DNA from 2 places in the Methylophaga sp. UBA3613 genome. Region 2 is predicted to be linked to the other one. Evidence: riboswitches for the same ligand, from Rfam matches in the RefSeq annotation. Region 2 holds a riboswitch; the other holds the start of a gene.
The links. A riboswitch is a leader RNA that binds a small molecule or an ion and turns the genes downstream of it on or off. The one in region 2 is predicted to bind cobalamin.
Positions count from the first base shown of each region.

Region 1: another riboswitch for cobalamin. It lies ahead of B3S93_RS06980 (cobaltochelatase subunit CobN); the one in region 2 lies ahead of B3S93_RS08370 (TonB-dependent receptor domain-containing protein).

Region 1 is NZ_DFLS01000006.1:147,044-162,928, forward strand. Features, by position in the region: gene secD (protein translocase subunit SecD) at 1-76, shown strand, start outside; gene B3S93_RS06965 (calcium/sodium antiporter) at 173-1,228, shown strand; gene B3S93_RS06970 (M48 family metalloprotease) at 1,286-2,308, opposite strand; gene B3S93_RS06975 (LemA family protein) at 2,311-2,889, opposite strand; cobalamin riboswitch at 3,083-3,390, shown strand; gene B3S93_RS06980 (cobaltochelatase subunit CobN) at 3,490-7,890, shown strand; gene B3S93_RS06985 (MotA/TolQ/ExbB proton channel family protein) at 7,890-8,336, shown strand; gene B3S93_RS06990 (DUF2149 domain-containing protein) at 8,329-8,628, shown strand; gene ettA (energy-dependent translational throttle protein EttA) at 8,727-10,385, shown strand; gene B3S93_RS07000 (NADPH-dependent assimilatory sulfite reductase hemoprotein subunit) at 10,567-12,267, opposite strand; gene B3S93_RS07005 (assimilatory sulfite reductase (NADPH) flavoprotein subunit) at 12,267-14,066, opposite strand; gene B3S93_RS07010 (EAL domain-containing protein) at 14,350-15,885, opposite strand, start outside.
Region 2 is NZ_DFLS01000006.1:458,925-474,809, forward strand. Features, by position in the region: gene B3S93_RS08365 (O-succinylhomoserine sulfhydrylase) at 79-1,263, opposite strand; gene B3S93_RS08370 (TonB-dependent receptor domain-containing protein) at 1,465-3,294, opposite strand; cobalamin riboswitch at 3,356-3,551, opposite strand; cobalamin riboswitch at 3,631-3,833, shown strand; gene B3S93_RS08375 (hypothetical protein) at 3,889-4,464, shown strand; gene B3S93_RS08380 (cobyrinate a,c-diamide synthase) at 4,464-5,756, shown strand; gene bluB (5,6-dimethylbenzimidazole synthase) at 5,753-6,415, shown strand; gene cbiB (adenosylcobinamide-phosphate synthase CbiB) at 6,412-7,320, shown strand; gene cobD (threonine-phosphate decarboxylase CobD) at 7,313-8,302, shown strand; gene B3S93_RS08400 (cobyric acid synthase) at 8,299-9,765, shown strand; gene cobU (bifunctional adenosylcobinamide kinase/adenosylcobinamide-phosphate guanylyltransferase) at 9,758-10,276, shown strand; gene cobT (nicotinate-nucleotide--dimethylbenzimidazole phosphoribosyltransferase) at 10,277-11,335, shown strand; gene B3S93_RS08415 (adenosylcobinamide-GDP ribazoletransferase) at 11,335-12,057, shown strand; gene cobO (cob(I)yrinic acid a,c-diamide adenosyltransferase) at 12,065-12,673, shown strand; gene clpA (ATP-dependent Clp protease ATP-binding subunit ClpA) at 13,040-15,289, opposite strand; gene clpS (ATP-dependent Clp protease adapter ClpS) at 15,322-15,648, opposite strand; gene grxD (Grx4 family monothiol glutaredoxin) at 15,657-15,885, opposite strand, start outside.

The sequences.
Region 1 (15,885 bases), 310 kb from region 2:
ACGCTTACGCAAAGGTCTGCCACAATTACGACTTTCTGCTGAAGAAATGCAAAAGAAACTGGACGCCATTATGTAGATAAATTCAGATTTAAATTTAAACGCTAAGTAATTAATAATTAATGCTTTATGGTGAACAAGATCTCACTGTAAAGCATTTATCAAGGATAAAAAGATGACGTGGTTGATGTTGGTTGCAGGATTAATTCTACTGATTATAGGAGCTGAATTACTGGTGAAAGGCGCCTCGCGTTTAGCAACCAGTTTCGGAATTCCCGCTTTAGTGGTTGGTTTAACGGTGGTGGCATTTGGCACCAGTGCTCCTGAAATGGCTGTCAGTGTCAAAGCGGCTTTTTCCGGTCAGGCTGAACTGGCCATCGCCAATGTGGTGGGCAGTAATATTTTCAATATTCTGTTTATTCTCGGTCTCGCGGCTTTAATCATGCCGTTGATGGTTTCACAACAATTGATCCGTCAAGACGTACCGATAATGATTGGCATCAGTTTTGTCGCGTTGTGGATGATTCAGGATGGCACCATTGGCAAACTTGAAGCAGCCATTTTGTTAGCTGGTGTTATTTTATACACGGTGTTTCTGTTTTATCAGGGCAAAAAAACGGGCATTGATGCAACAGTAGAGGTTGATGAGAAACCGGCACCGACCTGGCTAAATATATTACTAATTATCGTCGGATTAGCCTTGCTGGTTTTGGGTGCGCGCTGGTTGGTTCAAAGTGCGGTGACGATTGCCTCATCGTTTGGTGTCAGTGAAGCCGTTATTGGCTTAACCATTATCGCCGCTGGCACGTCACTTCCAGAAGTCATGACCTCTGTTGTTGCGACCATCAAAGGTGAACGGGATATTGCTATTGGTAATGTGGTAGGAAGCAATATCTTTAATATTCTGGCGGTATTGGGTTTGTCGGGTTTGTTTTCCCCTACTCCATTACTGGCAAGCGAACAGCTGATGCAGATTGATGTACCTGTTATGTTGGCTGTGGCGATTTTATGTTTACCCTTATTCTTTTTGGGAAGCACGTTAAATCGATTTGAAGGCTTCTTATTCCTGGTGTTATATGTCGCCTATGTCTGGTTTACCATTGCAATGGCCTTGTCTTTACCGTACCTCCCACAACTGCAAGCCGGACTAGTCTATGGATTGGCTCCACTGGTTGGCTTTTACGTGTTACTTTGCCTGGTAAACGATTTATTACGCAGACGCTATAATTAGTGTTAACCATTATCTCTCACTTCAAATAGGTATTATTTGGGGTGAGGGATAATTATTTTATGGAGCATTTTCTATCTCAGGCCAGCCGTTAATCTCCGGGTCAAACCCGGGTTCCAGCGCCTGTATTCGTTTTACCAAAGGTGGATGTGTAGACAGCATTCCAGACATTTTATTTGAAAGCTCGGCAAACAACATGTGCCTAGCCTCTTCCAGTTCATCATGTCTGACTTTATTGGCACCTTGTTGACTGAGGGCCCCTATTTTTTTTAACGCGCCCGCTAACGCAATAGGATCACCGGTATAACGTGTGGCATCCGCATCAGCAAGATATTCACGTTGACGAGATATCGCTGCCTGCATGATTTTTCCCATAAAAGCCCCTAGTAATCCCAGTAGAATCAGAGCAATTCCGATTAACAGTATTTGAGCACCACCTTTTCTGCCGCGCCCACCTGAATGCATCAGAATCCGTCCGACAACATAAAGTGCCATCAAGCCGTGAATCAAACCGATTACACGAAGGTTGAGCCGCATATCGAGGTTACGAATATGAGCAAATTCATGGGCGACTACTGCTGTCAGCTCATCACGATTCAATAACGTTAATGCGCCACGAGTCACGGCAATAGCCGCATTATCGGGAGAGCTACCCGCAGCGAAAGCATTAATTCCGGGTTCGTTTTCAATGATAAAAACCTGCGGTGTCTGAATGCTGGCTCCCAGCGCCACTTCCTCAACGATGTTTTGATAACGTGTAACCAAGGGATCACCGGTTATCTCGTTAATATCAGTCGCTCCCAAAGCCTGAGCAACCTTTGCACCGTCACCGCCCATGGTGACTATTTTCCAAACAGAGGTCAGAACAATCACCATAGCAACGCCGGCAGCAACCAACCCAAATAGTTGCCAGTTAACCATTAATTGTTCAGTCTGATTAATACTGTCGCCGCTCATCCTGACAGAAGCCAGCGAGGCAATCACGGCTGCAATCAACGCCACAGAAAAAATAAACAAAGTCATCATCAATCGACTTTGTTTTCGGGCATTTGCACCCAGTTGATAGCTGCTCATTGCAGCCATTTTTAAAACTCAACCTTGGGCGCGTCTTGAATCGCTTCACGGTCATCAAACTCCAGCTCTGAGGCGCGAGTAAAGCTGAACATATTGGCTAGGATATTGGTCGGAAAAGTTTCCAGAACATTGTTATATTCAAGCACCGTATTGTTGTAGCCGCGGCGCGAGGCTGCCACTTTGTTTTCAATGCTGGTCAGCTGTTCCATCAGATCACGGAAAGCACCATCCGCTTTCAGATCCGGATAAGCTTCTGATAAAGCGAAGATGCCGCCCATTGCTTTACCTAACACACCTTCAGCCTGTCCAAGCGCCAGCATTGACTTTGCATCGCCCGAGTCGGTTTGATCACGCATTTTTTCTGCTTGATTGCGGGCTTCAATTACCCCATTAAGCGTTTCCTGTTCATGCTTGGCATAGCCTTTAACGGTGCTGACCAGCTGCGGAATCATGTCGTGACGTTGCTTAAGTGTAACGTCTATCTGTTTGAATGCATTCTGGAAGATATTGCGATGCCGAACCAATTTATTGTATTCAATAATCACATATAAAATCAGCAGGCCGACAATCCCTAGTAATATCCATTCCATATTTACTCTCCTTCTATTGAATTTAATGTCGTGATTGATTATGGATTAGTTACCCATAGTATTAAACAGCTTACTGACTATGAAAGCTAAGGGCTATTAACGTTCAGCCAAATACTATCTCAAAATCACGATCAGTCTTATTAACGTATTACTGCCAATATCGCATAGTTTGACTGATTACCATTTGTCTGTATTATCGCAGGCAGTTTCAGGTGCCTTTATTGCTACATGTGATTAAGGTTAAACGGGAAACAGGTGCGCCTCTTATTTGGTTATTCCTGTACTGCCCCCGCAACGGTAAACAGTTATTTCATTGCTCTGGTCGCTATCTGCCTGATAGATCGACAGTCACTGTACTTAACAGTATGGGAAGACGAGACATGATGCCGAGGGTCTGTTTTTATCTTTCATCGCCAACATTCGTAATGGCCAGTAAAGAAAATCAGCCCCCAATATGGCTAAGCTGTAAGTCCGGAGACCGGCCCGAAGCTAACTAAGGAGTCGTGGCGGGGTGCCTGAACGTTCCGAGATTACACCCATACTGTCCCCTGCCCGCTATTTACCTAACTGGTAGCTGCTTTTGCTACGGCAGGATGTCTGATGTCTTATATTGTTAAATATCGCTTGTGTTTTCACCGACCCATTTTTCTATTTGCCCTGTTGTTTTCTCTGATAACTTCAAGTGCGTATGCCAGTGAGCATCATGTAATGGTTATTGTGTCAGATCGCTCTGCCCCGACTTTGGTCTCTGGAGCACATCAATTATTACAACAACAGCCTGATGCAGACATTCAAATCCGCACGGTCAGTCAGCTTAATGCTTTGACTGATGCTGACTTACAGCAATTAATTGATAACAGTGCAAGCATATTAGTGGTTGGTGTATTTGGCGATCCTGTGGAACGATTACTCGTTCGGCAATATAACAATGATCAAAAACGCTATGTTTTACATAGTGACCAGCGGCTTATCGAATTAAATAGCGATCCGGTTACACAATCTATTCCTAATCATATCTTGAGTGATAAAGCCTCATTAAGCACAACAACTCTGTTAGAGGCCAAACAGGTTCAATATCCCGAGTATGCTAACTGGTTACAGGCTCGTGCTTACTGGGTTAACCGTTCGACAGAGAATTCACGCAGTCTGCTGGACATGTTGCTCACAGAAGGCAGTAAAAAAGCCGAATTACAACCTGTTGGGGCTTTACGCTTTGCTTTGCATAAAGACGATAAAACTCAATGGTTAAGCCCAACTGAACTAGCCAAACAACTTGATACAACAAATCCTGTTGTCTGGTTGGTCGATCATGATACCGGCGATTTAACAGGTGAATGGAAACTGCATCAGCAGTATTGTCAGGCGCTGAACAGTCAATGTGTTTCCGTATTGGCCGCCTGGGGCGAACCCAGTGTTGAGGCTATTGAGACGATCAAAAAGGTGATGAACAAATCTTTGCCAAACACACCATGGGGAATCGTTTCTTTTCAGGACTTTGTGATTGGTGGTGGTGATGGTCGTGAGCAGGTTGAACAATTATTTACTGAGCTTAATGTTCCGGTTTTAAAAGGTATTCGTCTTAATAAATTAAGTGAGGCGGATTATGCCTTATCTTCACAGGGTATTCCTCGCGATTCGATTCATTATCGGATTGCCATGCCGGAGTTGCAAGGTGTCAGTCAGCCACAGATTCTGGCATTGACCGAGCCTGCAAAGATGGACCCACAAACCGGGGCCCAGCTGACGCAAAGTCTACCAATTAAAGAACATATAAACCGTCAGGCACTGCGCATGCAAGGCTGGCTGGCTCTACAACAAAAAGACAATGCCGATAAGCGTGTCGCCATTGTGTATTACAACCATCCCCCCGGTAGACATAATATCGGTGCTGATAATCTGAATGTGCCTGAAAGTCTGCTGGAAATATTGAATAGCCTGAAAAATGCAGGTTATCAGACTGGTGAGCTGCCAAAAGATGCGGAATCTTTGCTGGATATGCTGCAACTTAAAGGGGTGAATTTACCTGAAGACGCACAAGCATTATCAGCGATGTCCAAGGTCGCCAACACCATGACAGCGGATGAATATCAACGCTGGTTCAAACAGTTACCGGCAACTGTTCAGGCTGAAATGATTGATGGTCCTTTGGCAGCATTACAGCAGCGGATGCGTGATGCTATTGAGCAGGCACTGGCATTGGACAGTGTGACAACTCGCCAATCTCAACTCAATTTGCTAACGGCATTTATGCAGCAAACATCCACGGATCTGCATCATGCACTGGATGGTTTACGTCATCCCGGCCGCAGTCGAGCATTGGATTTATTAAATCAGCTGGAACAGGATTATCAGCAGATCATCGATGCAGCTGCTCAAGGCCATCAGCCCGACTGGCAGCATAGCGAATCCTTACATGATGCATTATTGGAAATGCAGATTGAAGGTATTCGCGGTTGGGGTGAAGTACCCGGCAAAGTGATGGTCTGGGATAATCGATTACTGATTCCCGGCGTGCAATTTGGCAATGTGTTTATCGGCCCGCAACCACCGCGTGGTTGGGAGATTCACGAAGAACTGTTGCATGCCAATATGTCTTTCCCTCCGCCACATCAATATCTGGCGTTTTATCACTATATTCAGTCGCAATTTAACGCTGATGCTATGGTGCATGTTGGTCGACATTCAACCTATGAGTTTTTACCCAAACGCAGTGTAGGTCTGGGTGAAGATGATTACCCCGCTATTATTGCCGGTGAGGTTCCGGGTCTTTATCCATATATAGTCGATGGCGTCGGTGAAGGCATACAGGCCAAACGCCGTGGACAGGCAGTTATCATCGATCATTTGACTCCCCCGCTCGCCGTCACTGAACTTTATGACGATCTGCTACAACTACGTCAGTTGATTGAAAGCGCCGAAGCTGCTTCAGATAAAGCCACACGGGATCGGGCTATTCGCAGCCTGCGTGAACAAATCGAAACTATGGGTCTGCGTAATGAATTGATCGCCAGCATGGATGAAGAGCTGCAAGTGCGTGGTGCCGGTTTCGATGAAATTGATGATGATTTTCTACTGCATGAAGTCGGTCATTATCTGACAAATTTTCAAGAGACCTTTATGCCACTGGGTCTGCATGTATTTGGCCGGGATTGGTCCGCGGATGGACTCGATACCATGATGAACTCAATTCTGGACAACACCGATTCCAGCGAGGCTCAACGTCAAGCTATCTATCAAAAATTGCAAATGTCTCCAGCGGCTGAGATTGAAGCGCTTTTGAATGGTTTGAATGGTCGTTTTATCTCTCCGGGGAAAGGCAATGATCCCATTCGCACGCCGGATGCTCTGCCCACTGGCCGTAATTTTTATGCGTTGGATGGCAGCCTGCTGCCAACCCGTGTGGGTTTTGATATCGGTCAACAACTGGCCGCACCGGTCTTGGCCGGCGAAAAGGGCAATATTGAAGGTCATGAAGTAGGCGATCGCAATAAACAAGGGGTGATTTTATGGGCCTCTGATTCAGTGCGGGATGAAGGTGCCATGATTGCGTTTGGTATGAAGCTGCTGGGTGTCCGCCCGATATGGAATAGCCGTGGCATTATCAAAGGTCTCGAACGTCTGCCATTAAATGAGGAACAACCACAGCGGCTGGATGTGTTGTTTACCACTTCAGGTTTATTCCGGGATTTATATGGCGAACATCTGGTATTGCTGGATAAAGCCAGCTTATTGGCCTTGGATGCCAGTCGGGATCTGATTATCCGTGATTATCCTGCTTTGGCTGTCGCCCTTAACGCTGCTTTGGAAGCTTTAGGTGAATGGCAACAAGGCGGCGATGAAGCGTTGGATAAAAACTTGGTGGCCGCCAATTGGGTAAATGAGGCCATACAACGGCTGGCCCAACAACCGGATATCGATCCGGCACAATTAGGTCGTGAAACAAGCCTTCGTGTATTTGGTATTGCCCCGGGGGCTTATGGTGCTGGCATTAATCGTCTGGTTGAACGTTCAGCTGCCTGGGAAGATCGCAGTGAACTGGCTGACGTATTTATCAAACGTATGGCACATGCTTATGGCAGTGGTTTGCAGGGTGAATCGCAACCGGACTTGTTCAAACAGCAACTTGCCGGAGTGTCACAAACCTTTTTGGGTCGTGCCAGTAATCTGTATGGCCTGATGGATAACAATGATGCATTTGATTATCTGGGTGGTTTTAATCTGGCGGTGGAAACAGTTAGTGGTCAGCAACCAGGCAGCGCGGTGATTAATCACAGTAACAACGATAATCTGCGAATCGATGACTTGCCACAAGTCCTGCTGGGAGAGCTGCGTGCCCGTTATCTGAATCCACAATGGATTAAGCCGTTAATGAATGAAGGTTATGCCGGTGCGCGCACCATGGGCAGTGAATTTATCGAATATCTTTGGGGGTGGCAGGTGACCAGTCCGGAAATCATTACTGACCATGTGTGGGAAGAGGTAAAAGCCGTTTATGTTGATGACAGCCTGCAATTAGGATTGGATGAGTTTTTAAGTGATAGTCATCAACAACATGTGCAAACCAATATCCTGGCAGTGATGCTGGTCGCCATAGATAAAGAATTCTGGGATGCTGATTTGAATACTCAAAAACAATTGGCCGAGCAGTTTGCTGCCAATATTATTGAAAAAGGCATTCCCGGAAGTGGTCATACCCATGCGAATCATCCAATGTATGATTTTGTGAAATCACATCTCGATGCGGATCAGGCTAAAGCTTTGGAAGCCGTATTGGCACGAAGCCGAATACAGACTTCAGAAACAGCCTCCCCTCCAACTCATATACAGGAATTACAATTGAATCAGCAGGATAGCCAGCAAATCGAGAATAGCAATCAAGCTGCTGAGGACACTACAGAAACCAGCTCCACCGATAGCAAAATGCTTTGGCTGTGGACGTTGCTGGCATTATCAGTAATCGTTGCCGCAGGATTATGGCGCGGTCGTAAAGGAGCTATGTAATGTATCCACATTTTTCACTGGAATTAATGCACCAGCTGACCGGACTGTTATTAACCCCGGTCGTCTGGGCGTTATTGTTTTTTGTCGGTTTGGCCGTATATGAAACCGGTATTGCCATTGGCGAGCGCTTCTGGGGAATCGCCCGTTTATCACAGCATTCTGATAGCCAAGCATTGATTGCTCTGGGCAAACGCCGAATTGAACGGGCCGATTTTATTACCAGACTGGCACCCATGCTCGGGTTGATGGGCACCTTGATTCCCTTGGGCCCAGGCCTCGCCGCATTAGGCGAAGGACAACTAAAAATTCTGACTACGGCGATGACAGTGGCGTTTGATACCACGGTTATTGGCTTATTGGCTGGCATGATCGGCTTTGTCATTGGTCGGATGCGTCGGCGTTGGTATGACGCTGCTTTAACTGAATTGGAACAGCAAAATGGATAAATGGCGTCGCAGTTCATTTCTCGATACCGATGAAGATCCGTTAGGTCCATTGGCCAATTTGATTGATATTGTGCTGGTATTTGCCTGTGGGTTAATCGCTGCACTGGTCGCGTTCAGTTCGGACTTACAGGATCATTTTGAAGTACAGCCGCAGGAAATCACTCTCGGTAAGGAACTGCCAACAATGCCAGATACTATGCAGCAGCAGGTGCAGGATGGTAGTGGTTACGAAGCTGTTGGTCAGGTATATCGAGATCCACAAACCGGTAAGCTGATTTTAATTGATGACTAATTTTTTCATTAAAAGATTTTCGCTCAGCCCGCGAATCCAAAAGTAATTTCAGGTAGAATCACCGCTTCTACTGAACTCCTGTTTTATTGGATTTTAAAATGGCTCAATACGTATATAGCATGAACCGCGTTGGCAAAATCGTGCCGCCAAAACGCGAAATTTTAAAAGATATTTCCCTGTCATTTTTCCCTGGTGCCAAAATCGGTGTATTAGGTTTAAATGGCTCTGGTAAGTCTACCCTGCTCCGCATCATGGCCGGTGAGGATAAAGATTATATTGGCGAAGCCAGACCGATGCCGAATATGAAGGTCGGGTATCTGCCTCAGGAGCCTGAGCTGGATGACAGCAAAACCGTTCGGGAAATCGTTGAAGAATCAGTCTCAGATGTCAAAGCCGCTTTGGATGAACTGGATGCGATTTATGCAGCTTATGCCGAACCGGATGCCGACTTTGATGCACTCGCTAAAAAACAGGGTGAACTGGAAAATCTGATCACCGCCAAAGATGGTCATAATCTGGACAATGCTCTGGAACGTGCAGCAGATGCGTTACGCCTGCCGCCCTGGGATGCCAAAGTAGCGGTGTTATCCGGTGGCGAGCGTCGTCGTGTTGCATTATGCCGGTTATTACTCGATCACCCGGACATGTTATTGCTTGATGAGCCGACTAACCATCTTGATGCTGAATCGATTGCCTGGATTGAACGCTTCCTGCAGGAATACCCCGGTACCGTAGTTGCCATTACCCATGATCGCTATTTCCTGGATAATGCCGCGGGCTGGATACTTGAGCTTGATCGTGGTCGTGGTATTCCTTATGAAGGCAATTACTCTTCATGGCTGGAACAGAAAGATCAACGTCTGGCACAGGAATCGAAACAGGAAGCCTCACACAATAAAGCCATTCAAGCTGAGCTTGAGTGGGTACGCCAGGGAGCCAAAGGTCGTCAGGCAAAATCAAAAGCGCGCTTGAAACAGTTTGAAGAAATGAATTCAAAAGAATTTCAAAAACGTAATGAAACCCAGGAAATCTATATTCCACCTGGCCCGCGTTTAGGTGACAAAGTGATTGAACTGCATAACGTCACTAAATCCTACGGCGACAAACTGTTATTCGAAGATCTCAGTCTGACGATTCCCCCCGGTGCAATTGTCGGCATCATCGGCCCTAACGGTGCCGGTAAATCTACCTTGTTCCGCATGATTACCGGTGAAGAAAAACCCGATTCCGGTGAAATCGAAATCGGCAGTACCGTGCAGCTGGCTTATGTAAACCAGGCACGTGAACTGGATGGCAAGAAAACGGTATTTGAAGAAATAGCTGATGGTGCCGATATGATTACTGTCGGAAATTATCAGACCCCTTCTCGTGCCTATTGTGGACGGTTTAATTTTAAGGGCTCAGATCAGCAGAAATATGTGAAGGATCTCTCCGGTGGTGAGCGTAACCGCCTGCATATGGCCAAACTGCTTAAAGAAGGTGGCAACGTTTTATTACTCGACGAACCGACCAACGACCTGGACGTGGAAACATTACGTGCATTGGAAGAAGCCATATTGGCCTTCCCGGGTTCAGCAGTAGTCATTTCGCATGATCGCTGGTTCCTGGATCGTGTCTGTACCCATATGATTGCCTATGAAGGCGATTCCAGCGTGGTGTTTTTTGAAGGTAACTATAGTGAATATGCCGAAGATTACCTCAAGCGTTATGGCAAAGATCATCAGCCGGAACGTATCAAATACCGCCGAATGAATTAGGTTTTGAAATATCCGCAGATTACGCAGATTTTCGCAGATTAATAAAAAAATGAAATTTGTAGGTCGGGTTAGCGTAGCGTAACCCGAGACAAATTAAATATTTCGTTTAACAAAAATCTGCGTCAATCAGCGAAATCTGCGGATAGATTTCTTTTAAACCTCTGTGTCTCTGTGTTTTATGTCAATCTTTCAAAGGCTTATGCATCATTTCCGGTGTGCGTTCGGCGCCGAGGATACCGACACGGATTAGAAAGTCGCCAAAATGCTCGTCTTTCTCACGTTCAGCAGCAAACTGTTCAATCATTGGTTTTAGCGTATTCAGGATGGTGGCTTCGTCCACATTTTCAAGATACAGACGATTTAGTCGCTGACCACTGAAATCAGCCCCCAGATTCAGGTTATAGCGTCCGATCGCTTTACCGGTTAACGCAATTTCACCCAGATAAGGTCTGGCACAGCCATTCGGACAGCCGGTGATGCGGATATTAATCAGCTCTTCCGGCAGGCCCACATCACTCATTATTTGTTCCAGCTTACTGAGAAACGTGGGTAAATATCGTTCTGATTCAGCCATCGCCAAAGCACAAGTAGGCAATGCTACACAGGCCATCGCATTTAAACGCAAGGCCGGACGGCGTTCACCGATATCCAGTTGGTACTGCTCAACCAATGCTTCAATAACCGGTTTTTGTTCAGGGCTGATATTGGCAATAATCAGGTTCTGATTACAGGTCATGCGAAATTCGCCGGTATGGATTTTGGCGATTTCACGCAATGCTGTGCGCAATTGAAGCGTTTCAGTATCTTTAACCCGCCCACTGTAAATATATAAGGTCAGATGCCATTGACCATCTTCACCCTGGATCCAGCCAAATCGATCACCATTGCGTAATAACTCAAAGGTTCTGGCAGCCGTCATCGCCTCACCATGGTATTCGGTAAATTTTTCGTTAAACCAGTCAATACCATGATCATCAATGGTGTATTTAAAACGAGCATGCGCCCGGACACTGCGATCACCAAAGTCACGTTGAATGGCAGCAATGGTTTCGCAGGCTTTGACAATCTGGTCTTTTGGCACAAAACCGGCCATGGTGGCTAACCGCGGAAAAGTTGCGGTCTCACCATAGGTCATACCCATACCGCCGCCGACGGCAACATTGAATCCAACTAATTCGTTGTTTTCAATAATGGCAATTAGCGCAATATCATTGGCCAGTACATCACTGTCGTTTTCAGGTGGAATGGCGATACCGATTTTAAATTTACGTGGTAAATAGCGATCCCCATAAAACGGTTCTTCAGATTTACCCGGTTGATAGACACATTTTTCGCCCAGCCAGATCTCGGCATAGGCACCCGACTGCCAGCACAAATGATCACTTATAGCTTGTGAAATCTGATGAACTTCGGCATGCACCGAAGACTGATGCGGATTGACATTTGTCACCACATTTCGATTCACATCACCGCATGCGCCTTTTGTATCCAACCCTAATGCATTGACTTGCTGCATTAATGAACGCAGATCTTTTTTCAAAACCTCGTGATATTGAAACGTCTGCCGGGTAGTAATACGTAACGTGCCATTGGCGCAATCATCAGCTATCGCATCGAGTCCGAGCCATTGCTGTGGAGTCACCACTCCACCGGCAATACGCAGTCGAACCATAAATGAATATAACGGTTCCAGCTTTTGACGACGGCGTTCATCACGCAGATCGCGATGATCCTGCATATAGCTGCCATGGAATTTGGTCAGTTTGTTGTCATCTTCCGAGATCGCACCGGTAACGGCATCTTCAAGCCCTTCGGCAATGGTGCCACGCAGGTAACGACTGTCGAGTTTGAGTTGTTCGGCTTCAGGTAATTTTGTATTCATTAGTACACATCACGTTGGTAGCGTTTATCACGCGTCAGCTGACGCAGATATTCAGTGGCATCTTCGCGGCTTTTATTGCCTTGCTGACTGATAATATCAATCAGGGCTTCATTAACATCCGGTGCCATATTGTCCGCATCACCACATACATATAGATAGGCTCCTTCCTGCAACCAGTTCCATATTTCAATGGATTTTTCACGAATACGGTGCTGTACGTAGATTTTCTCGGTCTGATCACGAGAAAATGCCACATCCAGATGGGTTAATAATCCAGATTTACGCCAGGCCAGCCACTCGGTCTGATAGAGAAAATCAGTCAGGAAATGCTGATCACCAAAGAACAGCCAGTTACGTCCCCGAGCTCCTCGCTCTTCACGCTCCTGCATAAAGCTTCTGAATGGGGCCACGCCGGTGCCAGGACCAATCATAATAATTGGCGCATCGTCATCGGCAGGCAATTTGAAGTTTTTATTGGGATCGATGTACACCGGAATAGTGGCATCTTCGGCCAAGCGATCGGCTAACCAGGTTGAGGCTACACCGCCCCGTTCACGGTTATGGGCGTTATACCGAACCGTTGCCACGGTGATATGTACTTCTTCATCAACTGCGGCCTGACTGGATGCAATCGAATACAATCGTGGCGGCAATTTACGCAGCAACTTGATAAAACCGTTGGCATCTATATCGGCTAATGGATAGCTTTGAACTAAATCCAGAACATCACGGCCTCGGATCCATTCAGTGACAGCAGCTTTGCTTTCCATCAGCTTATTCAGTTCATCGGATTGCGCCAATTCAGCCCATTTTTCGACCAATGGGCGGGTCAGCACGGTAATTTCACGATGATGCATCAATGCATTGGTTAAAGTTTCGGTTTGTTCTTCAAGCTCTACTGGAGTATCAGCATCGAATCCCAGCGCATCAATCAGCATGGAGACCAAAACGGGATCATTCTGTGGATATACACCTAATGCATCACCCGGCTGGTAGTGCAATCCCGAACCTTCAAGTGAAATTTCAATATGCCGCACTTCCTTGCTGGAACCGCGACCACTGAGGATCTGGTTTTCCAGCAAAGGTGCAGAAAATGGATGTTTGCGATCATATTGAACGGAGGTTTCAAGCTGACTCATTGCAGCAGAGGCTGACGGTGGTGCGGCACTGGCCTGCATGGAGCTGGTCAGTGACTCAACAAATTCAGCGATCCATTTTTCCGCCAAATCATCATAATCCACATCACAATCAACTCGAGGAATTACTGTGGTTGCACCAAGTTTTTGCAGACGTTCATCAAAGTCTTTGCCGGTCTGGCAGAAATATTCATAGCTGGAATCACCCAGTGACAGCACACTGTATTTCAAACCCTTTAAACCAGGTGCTTTACGGCTTCCCAGAAACTCATATAAATCCATTGCGTTATCAGGCGGCTCACCCTCACCATGTGTCGAAGTTAAGACTGCCAGATATTGCTCGTTCTTCAGTTCTCGTGGTTTGTATTCCGCCATATCCCATAATTTGACTTCAATACCACTGGATTTTGCTTTCTCAGCTAGTTGGCCGGCAACCGTTTCGGTATTACCGGTTTGTGAACCATAAAGCACGGTCAGTTTGATCGTTTGGTCCGGCAGAGAAGGTGCAGCTTCCGTAGCAGCTGTTCCACCCTGAGCCGCACGATAACCTGACAAATAGCCTGACAGCCAATCTACCTGCCAGCCTTCCAGGCCTTGCAGTAAATTATTAAGCTGTTGCAATTGTTCATCGGTTAATGGAGCGTTGGGCAACCTGATATTCATGTTGTTGGCTTATCTCTTAAAAGTTGAGCTTTGAGTCTGCACAAAATAACAAAAACTATATATAAATAGAAACTATATGTTTGGATTTCCATATAATTAAAATAAATATACTTCGATTCTAACAATCATTATGTTAGAAGAATTAATGCAAAATATTGTGAATGTTTTGGTGTGAAGCAGTAAAAATTAATGAACTACCTTTAATATTGGTCCATCGCTTTATATTTCAACCGCTTTAAGCTGTGTTGAACTTTCAGAGACGGCTATGAAAGATCAACAAGCCCTAGTGACTTTTATGCTCGTATAGATCGGTATCTGCGTACATATATAGAGATTGCAAATCGATGTTGTCCATCGAGCGACTGGAAGCCGTACCAACAGTATATTCTACATTTAGATGTGGGCTGACATTAGCATTATAGTTTTTTACTGCGTCAGCCAGTTGTTCCAGTTTGTTTTCTGATTGCTCACATACACTCAAAACGACAAACTCGTCATCGACCAGTCGAGATATTAACTCTGTATCGGTAAAGATTTCTGTCAATATTCGGGAAAAATGAATAAGGGCTTCATCACCTGCAGAAATCCCGTGAGCATGGGAGATGCGCTTGTAATTATTCACATCAAAGTAATACATGGTAATACTGGCTTGGTACGGTACAAAAATATTCAGTAATTTTTGTGCTCTGCGTTCGAAAGCCTCACGATTCAGTAAGCCGGTCAACTTATCTTCATCTAACAGTGGGTTATAGTCGATTTCTTCTTCGACCATTTCGGTCAGTTGTTTTAATAATTGTTTATCTTTATCTGTAAAAGTTCTGGGAATAGAGTGTTTTAAACATAAAGCCCCCAACTTCTCCCCCGATCTTGCCCGAATTGGACAACCAGCATAAAACCTTATGTGGGGTGCTGACGTAACCATGATGTTTTCTGCATAGTGTTTATCATTCAGCGTATCGGAAATAACAAAAATATCTTCCTGAGCAATCGTCTGATTACAAAATGCCACTGAACGTTCGGTTTGCCGTTGACTGAATCCCTGTGACGATTTTATCCATTGTCGATCTTCGTCTATCAGCGAAATCAGGCTAATCTCCACATCAAATAAACGTGTACAAAGTTTGGTTAACCGGTCATAGCGATGTTCCGGTTCACTATCCAGAAGTCCCAGACCATGTAGGCGTTTTAGCCTTTGTAAATCAATATGTTCTGACGTGTTTTTCGACCAGTCAATAAAAGCCTCAGGTAACATGGGACGACCAATAAAATATCCTTGAGCCTGATCACAGCCCATTTTACGTAGCAGCTCCAGTGCAGCATTATCTTCAATTCCTTCTGCAGCCACCTGCATGTTCAGACTGTGGGCAAGTTCAATAATCGCCTTAATAACCAGTCTTGATTCGCGTGAATCCGCAGAAGTCATGACAAAGGTTTTATCCACTTTGACTTCTGAAAACGGCATACGAACCAAGGCCAACATCGACGAAAAACCGGTCCCAAAATCATCTATGGATAAACGAAATCCTCGCAGTCGCAGTCTGGTCAGAATATCCAGAGATATCACAGGGTCATCCATTGCGGCTGTTTCCGTCAACTCCAGGATCAGTTGATCCGGTTTGATATTATGGGCTTCACAAAGCATTTCAATTTGTTTGAATAGCTCGAGGTTACTGAGTGATGCCGCAGAAATATTGACCGAAAGCAATAAGCCCCTGTTCTGGACTTTTAGCGACGGATCGGCTTCCTGAAGCTGATTTAGAAAAGGTAATGCCTGTTCAAATACCTGTAAGGTTAATTTGTCGATAAGATCATTCTGTTC
Region 2 (15,885 bases):
TTTCCTGACGCGAATTGTTTTATTTCAGACTCAATATGCAGGTTTTATGCCGATAGTTCAGTTATTTACTTGTCAGGCTTAAAGCAGATCCAAACCGCGCTGTATATCCTGTTGAATATCCTCAACATTTTCCAAGCCTACCGATAAACGTAGCATGCCATCACTGATACCTGATTCAGCTCGCGCCTCAACTGACACTCGACCATGAGTTGTTGTGGCCGGATGGGTGATAGTGGTTTTGGTATCACCCAAATTGGCCGTTATCGAAATAAACTGTGTGGCATTAATCAATTTCCAGGCAGCTTCCTGTCCGCCTTTGACTTCAAACGCAATAATGCCACCAAAATCAGATTGTTGCTGTTTTGCCAACTGATGTCCTGGATGTGACTCGAGCCCCGCATAAAACACCTGGGTAACCTGTTTCTGCTGCTGCAGCCAATGTGCCAGTTGATTGGCATTGGCTGAATGCGCTTTCATGCGTAAATCCAGTGTTTCCAAACCTTTCAGAAAAGTCCAGGCATTGAATGCACTCATGGTGGGGCCTGCTGAACGCAGGAAACCGTATACCTCTTCTCCAACCCGTTGCGCATCGCCGACCACCGCACCACCCACACAACGTCCTTGCCCATCGATATATTTGGTCGCCGAGTGAATGACGATATCGGCACCGAGTACTAATGGTAGTTGCAACGCCGGTGTACAGAAACAGTTATCAACAATTAACAGGCAGTCATGTTGCTTAGCCAAAGCCGATAATGCAGCTAAATCAGCAATTTCGTTAAGTGGATTGGAAGGTGTTTCCAGAAATAACGCTTTGGTATTGGGCTTGATCGCCGCTTTCCAGGCTGCCAGATCGGTTAACGGCACATAGTCTGTCTGCAAACCGAATTTGCTCAGATACTTATCAAACAAAACCCGTGTCGTACCGAACACACTACGTGAAGAAACAATATGATCTCCGGCAGCGCATAAGCCCATAAAAGTAGCAAGGATAGCGGACATGCCCGAAGCTGTTGCCACGCAGGACTCACCCTGTTCCAATGACGCCAGGCGTTGTTCAAAAGTACGTACGGTTGGATTGGTAAACCGTGAATAGATATTTCCCGGTTCATCTCCGCCAAATCGTGCTGCCGCCTGTTCCGCGCTATCAAACACAAAACTCGATGTGGGGAAAATCGGTTCGGAATGTTCACCTTCGGGCGTTCTTACCTGTCCGGCACGCACTGCGCGGGTAGCAAAACCTTTGTCTTTAAGATTGGTCATGACAACTCTGAAATAGCTGGAAAATCCTGACATTCTAAAAGATAAGCCTTATTGCTGACCAGCTTTATCCTTAAGTGGCTTAGAGAAATAAACCTCAGGAAAGAGATTTAAGGAAATATTGGAAAATGGCTTTATTAATAATGGTGAAATTAAGCAGTTATGCTCAGCCAACAATGACTGAGCATGCAACAATGAATTACCTTATTGCTGATAATGTAAAGACAACATATAAGTGCGATCTAAGGTATTGAAGTTGTTGACGGTTTGATATTCCTTATCGAATACATTCATTGCATTTAACTTAACTGACCAGTCGTTATCTATCTGATAAGCCACTCTGAAGTCCACCAGACCATAACCACTTAAACGCGTGTTGTTAGCGGCATCATCATAACGATAATCACTGACTTTCCAGCTGCCGCCAATTAACCAATCACCAAACTGACGATCAACATGCAGATTCGCGAAGCGCTGTGCTCTGCGTGGTAGCTTATTACCCGTTTCTTCATCTTCGGGTGTAAGCACAGTCGCATTGAACTGTACCTGCCAATTCATCAGCGTTGTAGCCAAATCGAACTCAAGACCTTTAATTTTGGCTTCAGCCACATTTTCAGTGGTGGGAAATTGATACACCAGCAAATCACGGATTTTGTTCTGGAAAGCATGAACTCCCCAAGTACCCCAATCCGTGTTGCCTAACAAACCAACGCCATAGTTTTTGGATTTTTCGGCTTCTAAATCGGGATTGCCAACAAAAAAACCAACATCTGGATAATAAAGTTCATTAAATGTTGGGGCTTTAAATGCAGTTCCTACATTCGCCGTAAACTGAAGTGCCTGTGTTAATTGATAGCCCCACTCTGCAGTGCCAGTAGTTTCTTCCCCATAGGCTTCATTATCATCATGACGTGTACTTAATAACCAACTGTGATTACCTGCATGCCCCTGCCAGCTGATAAAAATCGCCTTGTTATCACGTGAGGTTTCATCGTAATCAATCGTGCCCTCAATATGATCGTTATCATAATCCAGCCCAACATTGAGACGTTGCTGTTTTGACAGCATAAAAGTATTAACCAGACTGAAAAACCGATGACGAGTATTGAACGTGCCATCGGCAGTACCATCCGCATAATTATCTGACTCGTCGCGGGATTCAGATAAATTAAAGGACATTAGCCAATTATCCGTGAATTGATAACGTGAATTTACACCCATAACCTGTTGAATATTATCAGCATAAAAATCTTCGGTCAGGGAAAAACTATCATAATGATTTTGTGATTGAGCGCGTAAAAAATTCGCTCCAACACTCCAGTCCTTATTGATATCGTGATCAATTTTTGCTGAAACACTATTATTTCGATAACCATCATGATCCGGATTATCTTCTTCTCTGGCATTAATTCCATTGGTTGATTGATGCGAGAAATTGGCATGATAACGAGTCGTTTCATTACCTCCACTTACGCCCGCACTTGCCTGTTTAGTATTATGACTACCAATATCCACCGAAGCATAGGGAGTTGGATCCTGGTTTTTACCTTGCCGGGTAAATATCTGAATGACGCCACCAATCGCCTCTGAACCATACAAACCAGACCTCGGTCCACGTACGATTTCAATTCGTTCAATCTGATTTACCGGAAAGTCCTGGATGGCAGCCCCTCCTGATGTAGCAGAATGCCATTTAACCCCATCAACTAAAAAAAGCACATGATCTGAATTTGTGCCTCGTAAATAGACACTGCTGTTTTTCCCCAAGCCACCGCTATTTGAAATATCCATACCTGGAAACCGTGACAGTAAGCTGGGCAAATTATTAATCTGCAAACGATCTATATCCGCACGTGTGATAACGGTATTCGGGGCCAATGCATTTTCCGTGGGCATACGGTTTGCCGTAATCGTCATTGCATCAAGGGATTCCTGTTCAGCCAGAGCCGTAACAGAGAAGGTGGAAGTAGCCAGTGCCGCCAAAGTCAGTCGTGCACTGACACGCAAAGGCATGGCCTTTGTTGAAGGTTTCATATTGTCTCCTAGGGATACGCTCACCCGCGATCCAGGTTAATAAAGTCACACAACACGATTCGGTTGTGATGAACTTCAGGCCGGTCTCCGGACTCACGTTGTGGCTTGCGCCAGTACATCCGCCTTCCCACGATTAATACGCAGTGGCTGATTGGATGCATTTTCAACGTTTACCGTTGCGGGGGCAGTGTTGGATTTTCACCAACTTCCCGTTTAACTCTGATGGATATCAAAGCACCTGAAGAGGCGCGCATCTTAAATCTCCCATGGCTTATCGTCAAACCTGATAAGGACAATTAATGATTTCCAAATTGACAATATAGCTTGCTAATCCTTATTCTGTCGGCAGTTTCAGGTGTCGCGAAAGTGATGAAACGGGAAGTCGGTGCAGCCAAACATTGGATAAACCCGACACTGCCCCCGCAACGGTAAATGAGTTCAGGTTGAACGTTACGCCACTGTATCTATTACGGGAAGGTGTTCAACCGGTGACAACACCGCTCATGAGTCCGGAGACCGGCCTGAAATATCCTGGTCTGTTGACCGAAAATGCTATTAACCAAGTTGTGCGGGTGAGCACATCGGAGAACCTCAATGTCGTTATTATCTCTACGTCAGCAACTGATCGTGGCTGCACTTCTTGTCTTATTAATGGTGATGACTCGTGGTCATCATTTCGCCGATATCAACGTTTTACCCAGCGCCTCCTGGGCAGTATTTATGCTCGCCGGATTTTATCTGGCCTCAAAATTGTGGTTTCCGGCTTTTTTAGGTCTGGCTGTTGTGCTGGATTTGATGTCGGTATACATAGGCGGCGCCAGTAATTTCTGTGTTTCGCCATCTTATGGCTTTTTACTGCCTGCATATGGAAGTTTGTGGCTGGCAGGTCGCTGGTTTCAATCCAAATACCAATTTAACTGGACTGCTCTGTTTACACTGGCGATGACGCTGGTGACGGTTACCGCAGTTGCCGGCCTGTTCAGTGGCGGTGGTTTTTACTGGTTTTCAGGTCGTTATGTCGATCCAACCATGGCTGAGTATCTGACCCGGTTTGTCCAGTCCTATCCTGGCAACCTGAGTAAATTAAGCTTTTATATTGCTGCTGCCGCGGTGATTCATATCAGCTTCCGTTTTGCGAATTTGAGCCAGCGCAGTAATCAGCTACGTTAATGTCACAGCAGCCGCAAACCTGCGCTGCGCTGATTATTGCTGCCCCCGCCTCAGGTCAAGGTAAAACAACCGTTACCGCGACCTTGGCGTGGCATTATCGACGTCAGGGTAAACAGGTCCGAATTTTCAAAGTGGGTCCAGACTTTCTGGACCCAATGATCCTGTCATTTGCCTCCGGCCATCCGGTTTATCAAGTTGATTTATGGATGGTCGGTGAAACTCACTCCAGACAATTGATTGCCGACGCCGCCAAACAGGCAGATATCATTCTGATTGAAGGCGTGATGGGTTTGTTTGATGGTACGCCTTCCACAGCTGATTTAGCTGCCATTATAGAAATCCCGGTGTTAGCGGTCATTGATGCCAGTGCCATGGCACAAACATTTGCCGCTTTAGCATTCGGCTTAGCCAACTTTCGTTCGGATGTGACGTTGGCTGGTGTTCTGGCCAATCGTGTGGGCAGTGCCAGACATGCTGAAATGCTGACGTCCGCTTTACCTAACGATTTACCTTGCCTTGCTAATATGCCTCGTCAAATTGAAAGTCTGCCCAGCCGTTATCTGGGTTTGGTTCAGGCTGATGAACTCACGGATTTGACTGAGCGTCTGGACCGACTGGCAGATAGCATTCAGCTCAATCCCGAATTTGTTTTACCGCAAATCAAACTAGACTACGAACCTGTTGAAGCTTTACCGCCATTATTAAAAGATCTTCGCATCGGCGTGGCTAAGGATGCAGCGTTTGCCTTTGTTTATCAGGCAAATCTGGATTGTTTAGCCGCTATGGGGGCTGAGCTGATATTTTTTTCACCATTAACGGATACAACGCTTCCTGAGGTGGATAGCCTTTATCTGCCCGGTGGTTACCCTGAACTGCATCTGGAAACACTCAGCCAAAATATGTCGATGCGCCAGGCGATATGTGAACACATTAATGCCAATAAACCGGTTGTGGCTGAATGTGGTGGCATGTTGTATCTATGCCGTTCCTTGACTGATAAAAATGGCCATCAGGCTGAAATGTGTGGCGTGCTGGCAGCTGATGCCAAATTACAAGCCAGACTGACAGCCTTGGCTTTGCAACAAGTCACTCTTGATAATCACACTTTACGTGGGCATACCTACCACCATTCCATGTTGGAAACCCAACCGGCCGCTATCATCTATGCTGAATGCCCGAATGGCAATAAAGTCAGTGAAGCCGTGTTTCAGCAACAACGCCTGACCGCCAGCTATATCCACTTTTATTTTCCGTCAGCCCCTGAACTCATTGCCCGCTGGTTTACCCCATGAGTCAGGATAAATACCGCTTTAATGACCAGGATCGTGAGGCTGTATATCGCGCTATTGGTGAGCGTCGTGATATGCGGCATTTTATTGCTGATCCAATCGATCAGGATATTCTGCAGCGATTATTTCAAGCAGCCTGGCAGGCTCCCAGCGTAGGACTGATGCAACCTTGGCGGATGATTCGGATTACCGATACCGGCATCCGCAATGCTATTCATCAAATCGTTGAAAATGAAAGAGTGCTGACTGCCAAGGCGTTGGGTGAGCGTGAAACAGAATTTCTGCAGCTGAAAGTCGAAGGCATCAAGGATTGCGCTGAAGTGTTGGTTGTCTCGTTGATGGATAAACGTGAGTCGCATATTTTTGGTCGCCGCACCCTGCCGGAAATGGATCTGGCATCGGTCTCATGTGCCATTCAGAATATGTGGCTGGCTGCCCGTGCCGAAGGATTGGGCATGGGCTGGGTCTCCTTATTTGATCCCCAAAAATTAGCCGATTTATTGGGGATTCCTGATGGGGCCTGCCCGGTGGCGATTCTGTGTCTGGGTCATGTTGATGATTTTTACCAACAGCCCATGCTGGAGCAGGAAAACTGGCGACAACGTCAGCCTCTGGATGAACTTATCTTTGAAAACCGCTGGGAAAACAATACTAAGTCATGACCTTTATTATCATGCTCAGCGCTTTGATCATTGACTGGTTTGTCGGTGAACCGAAACGGTTCCATCCTCTGGTCGGCTTCGGCACTTTGGTGAACAAAATCGAAGCACGTCTTAATCACTCCCATCATCATCGGTTTGTTCAGTTTTTTTTGGGTATTCTGGCATTGGTCATTTGTGTGGTTCCAATAACGGTTCTTACTTACCTGATCAGCCAGATTCCGTTCTGGGGCAGCTTATTTTCCGTGGTGCTGTTAACGCTGTGCCTGGGTCATCGCAGTCTATTTGACCATGCCAGGCCTATTCTGCATGCCATGCAACAAGGCGATATCAAACACGCCAGAACATTGACCAGCCGAATTGTCAGTCGTGATAAAGATCATATTGATGTGAATAAAGCGACGATTGAATCCGTGCTGGAAAATGGTAACGATGCCGTTTTTGGTACGCTTTTCTGGTTTGTTATCGGTGGTGCAGCCGGAGCGGTTGCCTACCGTCTGGTCAATACGCTGGATGCCATGTGGGGCTATCGAACTCCACGCTTTTTCTATTTTGGTAAAACGGCAGCTCGGTTGGATGATGTATTAAATTTTGTACCCGCCCGACTGACCGCTTTAAGTTATGCCCTGCTTGGCAATACTCAAAAGGCATTGAGTTGCTGGCATCAGCAAGCACCGTTATGGGACAGCCCAAATGCCGGCCCGGTAATGGCCACTGGTGCGGGGGCTTTGGATGTTCAACTCGGTGGGGCTGCTTGTTATCACGGTGAATGGCACCAACGCCCCTTGCTCGGCACGTCAAATATTGCTGAAGCAAATGATATTGGGCGTGCTCTAAGATTAGTGTCTTACAGTGTGTTGTTATGGCTTTCCGTCATAGGGATTGTTACGGGGATCATTTATGCTTAATCACGGCGGCAGAATTCAAGCTTATGCCAAACAATATGGCATTGCTCAAAAGGAATGGCTGGATTTATCTACTGGTATAAACCCAAACGGCTGGCCCGTACCAGAACAGATCCCGGCAGAAATTTGGGCAAGACTGCCTGAAAATGAAGATGATTTAATCGATCAGGCTAAAGCGTATTATCAATGTGAACATATTCTGCCAGTTGCCGGATCGCAGGCCGCCATACAAATCTTACCGACATTAAGATCAGCTTGTCGCGTTGCTATTCTTTCACCAGCATACGAAGAACATCGCCATTGCTGGCAGGTAGCCGGTCATGAAGTGGTCGCGCTGGAAAGTTTTGAGCTGGATCAACAGATTGATATGTTTGATGTGGTGATTGTTATTCACCCGAATAATCCCAGCGGTGAAACGTTTGATAGACAACGTTTATTAAACTGGCAACAACGTTTGCAAATGCGTAATGGCTGGTTGATCGTCGATGAAGCGTTTCTTGATATCATACCAGAGCAAAGTCTGGCACCACTTCCTTGCCAGCATGGATTAATCATTTTACGTTCGCTGGGAAAGTTTTTTGGCCTGGCCGGTGTAAGAGTCGGGTTTGTGATCACACACCCTGATTTGTTAAAGAAAATAGCCGAAAAATCTGGCCCCTGGCCGATTGCTACAGCATCCAGATGGATTGCCTCGCAGGCATTAGCTGATAAAAACTGGCAACAGCAATCGCGTCAGTATTTACCGCAACATGCCCAACGACTGACAGAGCTGCTCGGTCAATATAAATTAACACCCAGCGGCGGTTGCGCCTTATTTCAATGGGTTAAAACCGCTCATGCTGCCAGCATTCATCATCAACTGGCCCAACAAGGTATTCTCTGTCGATTATTCGATCGACCGGCAGCCTTAAGGTTTGGCTTACCGGCTACTGAACAGGACTGGCTACGTCTGGAAACCGCATTACAGAAGGTCGAACAACCATGACAGCTAAGACTTTAATGGTTCAGGGAACAACATCGGATGCTGGTAAAAGCACACTGGTAACGGCGTTATGCCGCTGGCTGGTCAAACAGGATTACTCTGTCGCACCCTTTAAACCGCAGAATATGGCGTTGAACAGTGCTGTTACAGCAGATGGTGGTGAAATTGGTCGTGCTCAGGCCGTTCAGGCCCAGGCCTGCAACCTGCCGCCGCATATCGATATGAATCCGGTTTTGCTGAAACCCAACAGTGATACCGGTGCTCAGGTCATTATTCATGGCAAAGCCATTGCCAACATGGATGCCCGCCTTTATCACGACTATAAAAAAACCGCGATGACGGCAGTATTGGAATCGCATGCCCGTCTGCTTAAACAATATGATGTCGTAATGGTGGAAGGTGCCGGATCACCGGCAGAAATCAATCTGCGCGATCGGGATATTGCCAATATGGGTTTCGCTGAAGCCGTGGACTGTCCAGTGATCCTGGTTGCTGATATTGATCGTGGCGGTGTATTTGCTCACTTGGTGGGTACTTTGGATCTTCTGTCAGCTTCTGAGCAACAGCGTGTTAAAGGCTTTGTAATTAATCGCTTTCGCGGTGATATCAGCTTATTGCAATCCGGTCTGGACTGGTTGGAGCAACGCACTGGCAAGCCGGTTCTGGGCGTTCTGCCCTATCTGCATGGTCTGCATCTGGAGGCCGAGGATGCGATTAATATTACTCAGGTGAAAAAAGCCGAAAATGTGCTGAACGTTATCGTACCGGTCATGCCTCGTATCAGCAACCATACCGATCTGGATCCATTACGGCTGCACCCAAACGTAAACTTACAATTTATCGGCCCAGATTCACCGATACCGCCAGCCGATTTGATCATTCTGCCAGGTAGCAAACATGTCAGCGCTGATCTGCAATGGCTGGAACAGCAAGGCTGGCCTGCAGCGATTCAAAAACATCTGCGATACGAGGGCAAACTGCTGGGGATTTGTGGAGGTTTTCAAATGCTGGGTAAGCAGATTGATGATCCAACTGGCGTTGAGGGTTTGCCTGGCACTTGCAAAACAGGTCTCGGCTTACTGGATATGTACACTACCCTGCATGCCGAGAAACAACTACGGCAAAATCAGGGACAGTTATTATTCAATAATGCTGCCATCAGTGGCTACGAAATTCATGCCGGTGTCACCGAAGGCAAAGCTTTATTGCGTCCGCTGCTACAGTTATCGCATGGCCCGGATGGAGCGATCAGCGAAGATAATCAGATTATCGGCACGTATCTGCATGGACTTTTTGAACAGCAAACAAGCTGTGATGCCTTGCTGCAATGGGCTGGACTGAATAACGTAAGCAGTTCGGATTATCATGCTTTGCGGGAAGCAGATATTGAACGACTGGCAGAGATGGTTGAGCAGCATATGGATACCACAGCACTACTGACTATTTTAAAGGCAGCAAATGGCTAAAACCCTGATCCTTGGCGGTGTAAAATCCGGTAAAAGCAGACTGGCTGAACAACGCGCTATCAACAGTAAATTAGCCGTCTGCTATGTGGCGACGGCTCGTGCTGATGACAGTGAAATGCAGCAGCGTATTGCATTGCATCAACAGCAACGCCCTGCTCATTGGACTACTATCGAAGTACCGCTAAATCTTGCCGCTGCATTGCAGCAACAGGACGATGCAGATAAATGTATTTTGGTGGATTGTCTGACCTTATGGCTGACCAATTTGCTGCTCACCGATGATGAGAATTTATTAACTAACGAAATCCAACTATTACTTGAGACCTTGCCAACTCTACAGGCTGACATCATTTTGGTCAGCAATGAAACCAGTATGGGCATTGTGCCGATGGGCGAATTGACCCGGCGCTTTTGTGATGAAGCCGGCAGCCTGCATCAACAACTTGCTGTGCTGATGGATAATGTCATCCTCACCGTGGCCGGTTTGCCGCATGCTTTGAAAGGAAACTGAATGATCGACTTCACCCAATGGTTAACATTACCTGCCAAAGCGATTGACCAAAATGCTGCAGATGCAGCGTTAACGCGACAAAGCCAGTTGACCAAACCGGCAGGGTCATTAGGTCAACTCGAACAATTAGCAGTGCAACTGGCAGCACTGCAAGGCACAACGCCCCAAGCCGATCATGTGCATATCACCGTTTATGCAGCTGATCATGGTGTAATGGTAGAAAATATTTCGGCCTATCCACAATCCGTTACCGCCGCAATGATTCGTAATTTCGCCAGTGGTGGCGCGGCTATTAGCGTATTGGCGAAGCATTTGGATGCTTCGCTGGACGTGATCAATGTTGGCACGGTCAGTGAATTGGAAGAGATTAAAGGTGTGCAAGATCAGCGGATTGCTAATGGTACTGCCAACTTTCACCAGCAAGCTGCGATGACTGAAGCCGAATGCCAACAAGCCATGCTGATTGGTCAACATAATGTCGAATGCTGCATGCAGAACGGCGCCCAGCTTTATATCGCCGGTGATATGGGAATTGGCAACACCACAGCAGCCAGTGCAATGGCCTGTTCGATGTTGAATCTACCAGCCAGTCAATTGGCCGGTCCAGGCACCGGACTAAATGCTGAAGGCGTCTCGCATAAAGCAACTATCATTAAAGAATCCTTGTTATTACATAAAAACCATCTGGATTCTCCCTTAGCCATTTTGCGTTACCTGGGCGGCTTTGAAATTGCTGCCATGGTCGGCAGTTATTTACACTGCGCCAAATCTGGTCTGCCGGTGGTGATTGATGGCTTTATTAGTAGCGTGGCGGCTTTATCTGCTGAACAAATCTGTCCTGGTAGTCGGCAGTGGTTTTTATTCAGTCATCACAGCGCCGAACCCGGGCATAGCAAGATTTTACAGGCGCTTGAGGCTCAGGCTTTAGTGAACTTCAATATGAGGTTAGGCGAAGCCAGTGGCGCAGCCGTTGCTATTCCGTTACTAAGAATGGCCTGCGCTCTGCACAATCAAATGGCGACGTTTGAAGAAGCGGCCATCGCCGGAGCCATCAACTAATGCGAGCTTTGTTAATCGCCCTGCAGTTTTTAACTATTCTGCCGGTCAGATTGCAGGGTGAATTTACTGCACAGGATATTGGCCGCTCGTTATTGTTTTATCCAGTTGTCGGCTTACTAATCGGTATCGTGTTAAGCCTTCTGGGCTGGAACCTGACATCTCAGTCACCAATGGTCTCCGCCATATTGGTATTAGCGGTCTGGGTAACCATCACCGGGGCATTACATATCGATGGATTGGCTGACAGTGCCGATGCCTGGTTGGGTGGCATTGGCGATAAAGCTAAAACCCTAAGCATTATGAAAGACCCGGCAGCTGGCCCTATTGCAGTGGTGACAATCGTATTAGTGCTGTTAATTAAGTTTGTCATGCTGACAGTTTTACTCGCCGAACAGAACTGGTGGGCATTAATCTGGTCTGTGATACTGGCCCGCACAGCTTTACCATTATTGTTTTTAACCACTGATTATGTGCGGCCCCACGGTTTAGGCAGCATCCTCAAACAACAGCAATCTGGCGTGCATACACGACGGTTGATGCTTCTAATCGGTGTATTGGCTTTATTCAGTGTCGGCCTGTTTGCCCTGTTGTTTGGGTTATTGGTTTTTCTGTTGCTACGCTACCTGATGGAGCGTCGATTAAACGGGTTTACCGGTGATACTGCGGGCGCAATGGTGGAACTGCTTGAAACTGCATTATTAATATTTTTTGTTTTATTTTAGGAAAATTATGACTGATTCTGAGAAAAGCCAACGCCATAAAGATCGCATGCAACGTCACAAGGAAGTGGTTGATCAGAAGATCCAAAAAGCCACTAAGGATAAAGGTTTATTGCTGTGCATAACTGGCAACGGCAAAGGTAAAAGTTCATCAGGTTTTGGCATGATTGCCAGAGCATTGGGCCATGATATGAAAGTCGGTATCGTGCAATTTATTAAGGGGGCGATGAGTACTGGCGAAGAAGCTTTTTATCGTCGATTTCCTGAGCAGGTGAGTTATCACGTGGTTGGCGATGGTTTTACCTGGGATACGCAAAACCTGGAGCAGGATAAAGCTTCCGCAGAAGCAGGCTGGGATATTGTTAAAACGATGTTACAGGATGACAGTATCAACGTGGTTCTGCTGGATGAACTGAATATTGTCTTAAAAATGAAATATCTCGATGCAGATAAAGTAATAGCTGATTTAGCTGCCCGCCCGGCAATGCAACACGTGATTATTACTGGCCGCGGAGCACCGGACAGCATCATTGAAGCGGCTGATACCGTCAGCCGGATTGAGGATGTCAAACATGCATTTCGTGATGGTATCCGTGCTCAAAAAGGCATAGAGCTCTAAAGAATTTTTTGAGGTTTTTGGCTTGTTTTTTGCTGTGTCATCAAACGGTAAAGTTACTCACATTTTCTGTGGATAAGTCTGTGTTTAACTTTGGAGTTAGTCTCTAAGCTGTTCATATTTAAGCACTCTGCACAAAATGGTCAAAAAATGCTCAAACTAAAATATATGTTTACATTCAACAACTTAAGATCACCTCTATGATAATCAGTGAGTTAGCGACATCTGTTATATAAAGATGTGAAGATTTTGTGAAACAGGTGAATAACTTACCGTTATATAAGTCCCGATAAGCTGGGATTCTGGAATATAACAGACATAAAAAAACCCGGTAGTTAAGTTAATAACTACCGGGTTTGTCGTTTAGGGTTACACAGATTCTGTTTCTTTGACGATATCCAGAAACAGTTCATCATTTTTCAGGATAACTCTTACATGGCCACCATCGCTGAGTTTGCCAAATAACAATTCATCGGCCAACGGACGCTTGATTTTTTCCTGTACCAGTCGCGCCATTGGTCTGGCACCCATTTGTACATCGTAACCATGCTCTGCCAACCATTCACGCGCATCATTATCAATTTCGATGGTCACGTTTTTATCCTGCAATAGCATTTCCAATTCAAGCACCGCTTTATCAGCAACACGTAGAATCGCTTCTTTAGTAAGCGGCTGGAATTGAATAATACCGTCCAGACGATTACGGAATTCAGGTGAGAATGCACGTTTCAATGCTTCCGTACCATCCATATGATGCTCTTGTTTGGTAAAGCCAATCGAGCTGCGGCCCATTTCCTGTGCACCGGCATTACTGGTCATTACTAATACAATATGGCGGAAATCCGCTTTACGGCCATTATTATCCGTTAGTGTCCCATGATCCATCACTTGCAATAGCAGGTTAAAGACATCGGGATGAGCTTTTTCAATCTCATCCAACAACAACACAGCATGTGGTTGTTTAATGACTGCATCGGTTAATAACCCACCTTGATCAAACCCTACATAACCTGGAGGAGCACCAATCAGACGGGAAACTGTATGAGGTTCCATATACTCGGACATATCAAAGCGGATCAGTTCTACCCCAAGGATATGCGCCAACTGACGAGTAACTTCTGTTTTACCTACACCGGTTGGCCCTGCAAACAGGAAAGCACCAGTGGGTTTCTCGGGATGTCCCAAACCGGAACGTGCCATTTTAATTGCCGAGCTTAATGCAGAAATCGCATCGTCCTGACCGAAAATAACGTGTTTAAGGTTCGGTTCAAGATTACGTAGATTATCTTTATCTGCATTACTGACTGTCTTGGCAGGAATACGAGCAATCTTGGCAACGATCTGCTGGACATCCTGGATTCCAATCATTTTTTTGCGTTTTGACTTTGGCAGAATACGTTGGGCAGCACCAACTTCATCCAATACGTCAATCGCTTTATCCGGCAGATAACGGTCGTTGATATGACGGGCGGCCAGTTCTGCTGCCTGCTCAATTGCAGCATTGGAGTAACGCACATTGTGGTGTGATTCCAGGCCAGGCTTTAAACCTTTTAAAATTTCAATGGTTTCTGCAACGGATGGTTCAGGCACATCAATTTTCTGAAAACGCCGTGCCAAAGCACGATCATGTTCAAAAATACTGCGATATTCCTGATAGGTTGTTGAGCCGATACATTTCAATTCGCCATTGGCCAATAACGGTTTAAGCAAATTGGCAGCATCCATCGCACTGTTTCCTGCACTCCCCGCACCAATCATGGTATGGATTTCGTCAATAAACAGAATCGCATGATCCTGTTGTTTGATTTCGCGCAACAATCCTTTCAGACGTTTTTCAAAATCACCACGGTATTTGGTACCAGCAACCAGAGCGCCCATATCCAATGAATAAACCACTGCCTGCTCCAGCACTTCGGGTACATCACCATCAACAATACGTTTGGCAAGACCTTCCGCCAGCGCAGTTTTACCAACACCGGCTTCACCGACAAACAGAGGATTATTTTTACGGCGACGGCATAGCACCTGCAATGTCCGCTCAATCTCATTGGCACGGCCGATTAATGGATCAATCCGACCCAGTTTGGCTTCGGCATTCAGATTAGTGGCATATAACGCCAATGGACTTTTACTTTCGGAATTCCCGTCTTCAACTTCAATCTTTTCGCTTTTGGTTTCTTCTGCCAGATTTTCGATGCTGCCGTGACTGATAGCGTTGACCACATCCAGTCGACTGACATCTTGCTTCTGCAGTAAATAAACCGCTTGAGATTGCTGTTCAGAGAAAATTGAAACCAGTACGTTAGCACCGGTTACCTCTTCACCACCAGAAGATTGCACATGCATCACTGCACGTTGCAGAATGCGTTGGAAAGCCAGCGTTGGCTGAGTTTCGCGATCGCTGTCTTCGGCCAATGTAGGCAGATTATCTGCAAGAAAATCGGTCAGATCCTGACGCAAGGCATTGATATCCACCTCGCAGGCTTTGAGCACCGCCAGTGCTTGTCCATTTTCCAGTAAGGCTAATAATAAATGTTCAACCGTCAGAAATTCATGGGATCTTTGTCGAGCATAATTGAATGCCTGACTCAGCGTGTGTTCAAGTTCTTTACTCAGCATATTGCTATCCGCCTATTGTCGTTGCAGCCATCTCATTCCTGTTCCATGGTGCACTGTAAAGGATGCCCATGTCTTTGGGCATAACTGTTCACTTGTTCCACTTTGGCCTCAGCGATCTCAAATGTAAAGATACCGCATAAAGCCTGTCCTTCAGTGTGCACTTGTAACATGGTTCGTGTGGCACGTTCACGCCCCATATCAAACAAGGTTTCCAAAACCTCCACCACAAAGTCCATCGGCGTGTAATCATCGTTCATCATGATCACCCGATATTTGGGTGGTTGTTTTAAATCAGGTTTAGACGGCGCAACCGCAAAATCATGCTCGGTCTGCCAATCTTGATCATGTTTATCTGCCATCGCAAAAATCAACTCGCTGCTTCAACCATCTGTTTGAGCTCACCGTTTTCGTACAGTTCCATAATAATGTCACATCCACCAATTAATTCACCATTGATATACAGCTGAGGAAAGGTTGGCCAGTCAGCATAACGGTGAAGATTTTCGCGAACTTCAGGATCAGCCAATACATTCACATAAGCAAATTCTGAGCCACAGGCAGTCAGCGCCTGTGATGAGCGACTGGAAAATCCACAT